DNA from 2 places in the Ruegeria sp. CF1 genome. Region 1 is predicted to be linked to the other one. Evidence: riboswitches for the same ligand, from Rfam matches in the RefSeq annotation. Region 1 holds a riboswitch; the other holds the start of a gene.
What was found. Region 1 has a riboswitch for cobalamin ahead of ACRZ96_RS07625 (DUF1636 family protein). Riboswitches for the same ligand answer to the same signal wherever they lie in the genome.
Positions count from the first base shown of each region.

Region 2: it holds a riboswitch for cobalamin, as region 1 does, so the genes downstream of both, ACRZ96_RS17760 (DUF1636 domain-containing protein) here and ACRZ96_RS07625 (DUF1636 family protein) in region 1, are expected to answer to the same signal.

Region 1 is NZ_JBQFRN010000002.1:509,824-514,035, reverse strand. Features, by position in the region: gene ACRZ96_RS07635 (glycosyltransferase family 2 protein) at 1-34, opposite strand, end outside; gene ACRZ96_RS07630 (NAD(P)-dependent oxidoreductase) at 149-1,096, opposite strand; cobalamin riboswitch at 1,241-1,447, shown strand; gene ACRZ96_RS07625 (DUF1636 family protein) at 1,533-1,913, shown strand; gene cobW (cobalamin biosynthesis protein CobW) at 1,910-2,965, shown strand; gene cobN (cobaltochelatase subunit CobN) at 2,971-4,212, shown strand, end outside.
Region 2 is NZ_JBQFRN010000012.1:40,810-45,021, reverse strand. Features, by position in the region: gene ACRZ96_RS17770 (ABC transporter substrate-binding protein) at 1-896, opposite strand, end outside; gene ACRZ96_RS17765 (ABC transporter ATP-binding protein) at 915-1,700, opposite strand; gene ACRZ96_RS17760 (DUF1636 domain-containing protein) at 1,697-2,053, opposite strand; cobalamin riboswitch at 2,156-2,363, opposite strand; gene ACRZ96_RS17755 (hypothetical protein) at 2,347-2,502, opposite strand; gene ACRZ96_RS17750 (catalase family protein) at 2,622-3,689, shown strand; gene ACRZ96_RS17745 (peroxidase family protein) at 3,708-4,212, shown strand, end outside.

The DNA of each region.
Region 1 (4,212 bases):
TCGTTGTTACGATGAGAAAGGTCTCATTCGTCATAAGTTGTTCTCTTGCCTGTGCCGGTGTCGGACTCTTGTTGACCTGTTTAGAATAGCCCCAGAATTTTGTCCAACCAGGCCGCCAGACAGCCGCAACGCTTGCCGATTATTTGATCTACCGATTCTGTGGGATCACCTCATAACCCGGTTCTTCTGGCTCGTCGTCCAGCATCTCGGTTGGGAACCCTGGCGCCTGGATCTCCAGTCCGGTCGCGTCCTCTAGCCGCCTGATGATGTTCGGGGACAGTTCACGCTCACCATATCGCGCGATGCCATCTTCGAAAATCTTGATCATCAATGGGTTTATCTCAAGGGGAACTCCGGCACGGTCGGCGACCTCCTGAAACAGACCGATATCTTTTTTCACCAGGTCCATGGTGAAGGAAATATCGCGCGAGCCGTTCAGGATGACCTGACTTTCGGTCTCGTGCACGAAGGATGTGCCTGACGATATCTTGATCGCCTCATAGGTGGTTCCAAGGTCCATGCCGGCGGCCTTGGCTGTCACCAGTGCCTCGGCGCAGGTGATCAGGTTGGCGGTCGCCAGATAATTGGTCAACACCTTCAAAACAGAGGCCGAGCCCAGATCGCCCGTGTGCAAAATGCGCCGCCCCATGGTGGTCAGGAATGGCAGGATACGTTCAAAAGTCTCACGATCACAGCCTGCGAAGATCGAGATATTACCCGTCGCTGCCCGGTGACATCCGCCCGAAACCGGGCAATCCACCGCTGCGCCGCCTCGTTCGATGACCATTGCGCCAAGGCGTTTGACTTCGGCTTCGTCGGTGGTCGACATTTCCATCCAGATTTTGCCAGGGCCGACCTCTGGCAACATTTCCTGCATCACCGCGTCCGAGGCCGCAGGAGAAGGCAAACAGGTTATAACAGCATCGCAATCGCGCATCAGCTGCGCCGGACATTTGGCGGCTTTGGCACCCTTGGCGACGAATTCGGTCACCAGATCCGGGTTCAGGTCATGAACCGTCAGATCGATACCGTTTCGTAGCAGCGATCCAGATAGCTTGCCCCCTACATTCCCCAGCCCGACAAACCCTACTTTCATGCGCGGTATCCTCCTGTTCGCATCTTGCTGCCATGCCAGCACGTCGTTGCAGAAGTATCATGCCGCCCAGCGACCCCGACAGGTCGCTTTTTATCCGCTTTTTCACGGATCGGCGCGACTCGCTTGACAAGCAACCCTGCCCTGCCGCATGTCCCTTTCGTTGGTGTCTGCGAGAGCAGATGAAAAGGGAATGCGTCAGCGGTTTTTGCCGTCAAACGCAGCCGCCCCCGCGACCGTGACCGGAGAGGGTGCCCAAAGCCACTGGCAGTATGGCCGGGAAGGCGGGACATCCGACAGAGGCCTCCTCTGAAATCCGCAAGCCGGGAGACCTGCCAACGCCCGAAGATGAAACCGGACGGGGTGTTCCGGTGTGGGGCTGTGATCGGCCCGCATGAAACCCCGTCCCCCACGAAGAGGATTTGGGGGGATGAGAGACATGACCGAGACCGCACCGGTCGAACTGCTGGTTTGCACTACCTGCCGTCGCGGGCTGCCTGTCGAGGATGACGCCCAGCGCCCCGGCACGTTGCTGCACAAGGCGCTTGAACAGGCGGGCCTGCCCGAAGGCATTACCTTGAAAGCTGTGGAATGCCTGTCGAATTGCGATGAAGGCTGCTCGATCGTGCTACGCGGAGGACCGGATCGCTGGACTTTCGTGTATGAGCATCTGAACGAGATCGACCATGTTGAAACCATCGTCGAAGGCGCAGCCAAATACCTCGCCACCGAGGACGGTTTGGTCAAATGGCGCGAACGTCCCGAACATTTCCGCAAAAACTGTGCGGCCCGCATTCCCCCGATTGGAGCCCTGAAATGAGCAATCTCGAGAAACTCCCCGTCACTGTGATCACCGGCTTTTTGGGCTCGGGCAAAACCACACTGGTGCGCCATCTGATGCAGAACCCGCAGGGCAAGCGTCTGGCGGTGGTCGTCAACGAATTCGGCGATGTCGGCGTCGATGGCGATATCCTGAAGTCCTGCGCCATTCCTGATTGCCCGGCGGAAAACATCATGGAACTGGCCAATGGTTGCATCTGCTGCACCGTGGCCGATGATTTCATCCCGACCATTGAAGCCCTGATGGCACTAGAGCCGCGCCCCGATCACATCCTGATCGAAACCTCCGGTCTTGCCCTGCCAAAACCGCTGCTGAAGGCGTTCGACTGGCCCGATATCCGCTCGAAAATCACCGTCGATGGCGTGATTGCTCTGGCCGATGCCGAGGCCGTGGCCGCTGGTCGGTTCGCTCCGAATGTCGAGGCGGTGGATGCGCAACGCATGGCAGATGACTCGATTGATCATGAAACTCCCTTGTCCGAGGTGTTCGAGGATCAGATTTCCTGCGCCGACATCATTCTGCTGACCAAGCCCGATCTGGCTGGCCCGGAAGGCGTTGCGAAAGCGAAAGAGATCATCGCCGCCGAAGCGCCCCGCCCCATGCCCGTGGTCGAAGTGGCCGAGGGTGCCGTGGACGTCCGCGTCGTGCTGGGTCTAGAAGCCGCGGCCGAGGATGACATGGACGCGCGTCCCAGCCATCACGACGGCCATCACGATCACGAGCATGACGATTTCGAAAGCATCATCGTTGAACTGCCCGAGCAAACCGATCCGATTGATCTGGTCGCCAAGATTGAACGATTGGCCAACGAGTTGAATATCCTGCGCGTCAAAGGCTATGCCGCCGTTCAAGGCAAGCCCATGCGCCTACTGGTTCAGGCCGTCGGTGCGCGCGTGCGTCACCAATATGACCGCCCGTGGGAGCCCGGCGAAGACCGTCGCTCGCGCCTTGTGGTCATTGCCGAGCATGACGATATCAAAGAGGCCGAGATCCGCGATATCCTCGTGGGTGTAACCGAGGCTGCCGAGTAAGACTTATGCACGTCGTCTTCCGCGAAAGCCATGGGCTCGAAGAAACCGAGACCCCGACCGATCTGGGTCAGAGCCCGGCGGACCTGGTGGTGCTGTCCTTTTCCGACAGTGACCTTGGCGCTTTCGCGGCGGGATGGCATCGTGGAGGTGGGCCTGAAGGACGCATGCCAACGATGCGGCTGGCCAATCTGACGGCGCTGAAGCATCCCCTCTCAGTCGACACATATGTCGAGCAGACACTGGAGGGCGCAAAGGGCATCCTGATCCGTCTGATCGGTGGAGTGCCCTATTGGGCGTACGGCTTGCAGCAGGTTCTGGCGCTGGCGCAGGCCAAAGGGATTGCACTGGCCGTACTGCCCGCAGACGGTCGCGAGGATACGCGGCTGGATGATTACTCTACCCTGCCTGTCTCGACCCTGCGGCGGCTGGCGCATCTGTGCGACACCGGCGGTGAGGTCGCGGCGCAGGCCGCTCTGGCGCAGATGGCACTGGCTGCGGGGTTGTATGCAGGTCCGGTCATGGGCGCCAAGACCATCCCCGAATGCGGTGCCTGGTGCCCAGATCACGGCGTGATCCCTGCAGAAAACGCTCTGCCCGGTGATGCGAAACGTATCATCGTAACCTTTTATCGCGCATACCTGACCTCGGCAGATACCGCCCCAATTGCGGCGTTGATCCGCAGCTTGCGGGCGCGGGGTTTTGAGGCCGTCGGCCTGTTTGCCCCGTCGCTCAAAGCACCAAATGCCGCCGATTGGCTGCGCGAGACTATTGTGGCGCTGAAGCCTTCGGCGATCGTCAACGCCACCTCATTCTCAGGCAAGGGCGCATCAGGCACCTCACCTCTGGATGTGGCAGAGGTGCCGGTCTTTCAGGTCGCGCTGGCCACCTCACGCCGCAAAGCGTGGGCTGACGCAGTGCGTGGCCTTTCACCTGCCGACCTCGCGATGCATGTGGTCCTTCCGGAAGTGGACGGGCGGATCAACGCGGGCATCGTATCCTTCAAAGAGCCGGGCAAACGCGATCCGCATCTCGAATATTCTCGTTTCGCTCATCGGGCTGAACCCGAACGGATCGAAGCCATCATCAACCGCATCTCCGGCTGGCTGAACCTTCACGACAAACCCAAAGCGGAGCAGGTTCCGGCGCTGGTACTATCGACCTATCCCGGCAAAGACTGGCAGATGGCACATGCAGTGGGTCTGGATGCGCTGGCCTCGGCTGAGGCAATGTTGCTCGATCTGCAAGGC
Region 2 (4,212 bases), on a different contig from region 1:
TTTGCCGGTCCCGGCGTTAGCTCTTCGTAGCGCAATCCGATCCAGCGTTCGTTCTTGACGGCATCAGTCTGCGACATGACGGGATGTTCCTGCAGGAACTTGAAGGTGTCCTCGGCGCCATTGCCGGTCTGATAATCCAACAAAACCAGTAATTCCGGGTTCGATGCGGCAACGGCTTCCCACGAGGTGCGGCCCCAGCTCGTGTCCATGTCATGAGTGACGTTTTCACCACCGGCGGCTGTGATCATCGCATCGGGAATCGCGAATTTACCGGCGGTAAACGGAGCATCTGCAGGACCATCCAGAAGAAAGACGCGGGGCTTGGGCAGTTCAGCAGTCTTGGCTTCGATCGCTGCCAGCTGCTCTTTCCAGCCCGAGACCAGAGCCTCGGCCTTGTCTTCGACTTGCATCACCTTGCCCAAGCGCAACACATCGCCAAACAGAAGATCCATGCTGGCTTCGGGGCGATCCTTGTCCAGATGGACACAGCTTTCCGTTAGAACCAAGGTCTTGATTCCGAACGGTTCCAATGTATCTGGGGTCACATCACCACCCGGCTTCATGCCATAGTACCAACCTGCAAAGAACAGGTCGGGTTCAACCGCCACCAGGTTTTCGACGGTCGGATATTTCGGCGCAAGCTCGGGGATGTCGCCGCGCAGGGCATCAAAATCAGGGCTGGTCTTGTACCAGCCGGTGATGCCGGTCAGGCCGACGATCTTGTCCTGCAGACCCAATGCAAAGGCCATATCGGTCATGTTCATGTCATGCACAACCAGGCGCTCGGGCGCGGTATCAAAAACCAGCGGTTCGCCGCAGTTGTCTACGGTGACTTCTTGCGCAGCAGCACCGCTTGCCATGGCGGTGGCCAACGCCACGGGCCAGATGTATTTCATCTCAGTGTGTTCCTTCGACTAAGTTGAGACTGTGGTTCTTCGAATATCAAGCGCCGGGATCACGCGGCCTTCGTGGAGAAAGCAGAGGAAATCAACGCCAAAAGTTTCGCGGACTCTTTCGGGTGTCAGCACCTTGTCCACCGACCCAAACTCGATCATGCGGGTCGATTTCATCAGCGCCACGTGTGTGGCGAATTCGGGGATCATGACCAGATCGTGTACGATCATGACCACGGTGATCCCAAGCTCGGCGACCAAAGACAGCATCCGCCCTTTTGCATCAGGATCCAGATGGTTGGTCGGTTCGTCCAGAAACAGCAACGAAGGGTTCTGCGCCAAAGCACGCGCGATATGGGCACGCTGACGTTCGCCTCCGGACAGTTGGGCCATGCGCTTGTCCGCGAGATTGGCGAGACCGGTCAGGTCTAAAATCCGGTCCAGCTCTTGCGCGTGGCCTTCGGCAGAGCGGTCCGCACGGATGGGTATTTGCCCCAGCGCAACATAATCGCGCAACGCCAAGCGTCCATCGGGCAGTTCCTGCTGACCTACCACTGCAATCATGCGCGCACGCTCTTTGGCGGAGAGCTGTTTCAGACTGCGTCCTTTGATCCGAACATCGCCAAGTGCCAGCGGCTCAGCGCCGCACAACAGATTGAGAAGCGTCGTTTTCCCCGCCCCGTTCGGGCCGGCGATGGCTAGAATGGAACCCTCGTCCAACTCGAACGAGACGCCCTGCAACAGGACATCTCCGTTAAGGGCATAATACTCAAGGTTTTCGGCAATCAGAAAGGGTGGCAACGTCATTGCGATGCCCCCTGTTCGATCCGCGGCATGCGCGAGAGGGTTTTATTGAACAACGCCTGCGGGCGATCAGTGGCATTTGTCCAGCCATCCGGGCTTTCACGATACTGCGCTGCAAACTCAGCCAGCGCCTGCACCTCATCCGCGGTCTGAATGCCACCAAAAAGGTATTGCGCCTTTCCTACGGCCTGGAACCCAACCGTTCTGGGACTATCGCAGCCTGCCATGCAAGATGACGCGCGGATCGCAAAGCCGCGAGGTAATTTCCCAGTCAACGCATCGCAAATTTCATCAAGGCGCAGCCCTTCAGTGCAGCTTTCGCAGACTAGAATGAAATGATCAGGCGTATCTGGCATGGTCCACTCCACTTGTTTCCAAGCGCACGCGGAAGCTGCCGACAATGTAAACACGCGATTGACGCGCCATCAAAGCCTCCTTCCAGGACGCCCCGCCCCGGGTTGGTTAAACATCTGATGGCAGGTCTCCTGACTTGCGGGTCCGCGCTCGGCCAACCTTCCCGATCCTGTGGACCAGTGGCTGTTTGGCCTTGCTCACCGCTTACAGTTGCGGGGGCAGTTACGGAATTGGCACCTTTTGGCAAGCCTCACCGTATTCCCTTTTCATCCCGCGGCAACACCACCGGGAACCATCAATCGATTGAGTGCCCGAGAACACCGGACACGTCAATGATAAAGTCGAAGGCACCCAACTCTGGTCGAGGATCGAGCTCCGCCAACCACGTGTCCGAAGCACCAACCGAATAGCTTGGGCTGCGCGCCGAATTTGTCTGGCCACGGCTGTCCATAGTTGGTGTGTTTGGAAATTAGACAATCTGAGGTAAGCTGAACAAATTTAGAGGTTTAGCTTTGTCAGCACCTTACCCCTGTTTGATCATTGCCTGGGTTTATCCAAGGAGACGGTTCTTTGACACATGTTTCGCAAAACGCATTGCCGCCGGATATTGTTGATGATGTCATTGACCACAATCTCGAGGCCGTTGCACGGTGGAAAGGCCATCGCTTAAGGGCTCAGCATGGGCGCAGTCACGGGTGCGTGGCTGCAATATTCACCGTCAGAAACGATCTACCAGAACAGTTCCGTCACGGCCTGTTTGAACAGCCCGCAGCCTATTCAGCCGCACTTCGCTTTTCCAACGGCGCGCATCTGGATGACCGGAAATCGGATGCCCACGGGATGGCGATCAAGCTTTTTGACGTGCCAGGCCCCAAGCTGATCGACGCCGAGGCACTTGCGCATCTGGGGACCACACAACTCAGCGACGAGTTCGATTTCGTATTGGTCGATCAGGATGTGTTTCCCAGCTACGTCCCCGATGAATATGAGCGATTGGGCAGGCTTGTCGCCACATTACAAGCGGTCCAGCACGCGATCAAAGGGCGACGAAAATGGAGCCTTAGGTTGATCACCAAAGGGCTGCGCGCAGGATTTCGCGCCTTCCTCACTCGTGAAGGCAAGCGTCAGTTTCGCGTCGCGAGTGATTTTGCCTCGAACTATATGCACTCGCCTTTTGAGGTCCATTTCTGGTCGACAACACCGTATCGGCTGGGCCCCGATCTAACAGTCCGATACCTGGCCCGCAGCGCTAAACCAAAAATTCCGGCACATCCGGTAGACGACCCAGATGGGATCGGGCAGTGTTTGCGGCAAGACGTGGCCGATGGAGATAATCACTTCGAGCTGTGTGTGATTGAGCCCCCGCGCCCGGCCGACGAATTCGATGTGCTAGACAATCGCATCCGGTGGGCATGCGATCCGCAACCAGATGCACCTCTTGATCCGTACCATCATACCGTCACGCCCGTGGCGGATATCACGATTCCCAAAGGTGCAGAATTTGATCCGCAGAATGGCGACGCGATGAGCTTCTCGCCCTGGCGTGTCACGGCAGATCACGAACCTTTAGGACCGATTAATGCGATCCGGCTCAGAACCTATCTGAGCCTGGCCCGCGCCCGGTTCCCGAATCGATGACCAAACGGAGATGTATTGATGCTGGACGTTGATGATCTGATCAAACTCGGATTCAAGATCTCCCCACCCGTTACGAGTTATTTGGCCGCGATCAGGCTTGCAAACGCCGCGAAGATCCACCGACCGCGGCCCTATACGATGGGCGCAGACTACACGACATGGCCCGGCGTGTTTTCCCATCGCTGGATCGGTCGGCATACAACGCCAGAAGACCTCTCACCCGTCCTGCCGTCGGAAAGCGAAGTTGCTGATCTCTTTCACCGACGGACACAAGTGGATGGCAGCCCGCTTACCTTGATGTGCCCGCAAGGATCGACACTATTGTTTATCTCGGCCGCACAATGGTTTACCGACAGTTTCCTTCGCACCTTTGGGGCGAAAGGACCGGTTGATCAGACGGATTCGAACCACGAAGTCGATCTGTGCCAAATCTACGGGCTGAACGATTTTCAGACCGACATGCTGCGCGAACGCGATCCCGATACCAATGAACTAACCCACCGGCTGGCCTTTCGTCTGGATA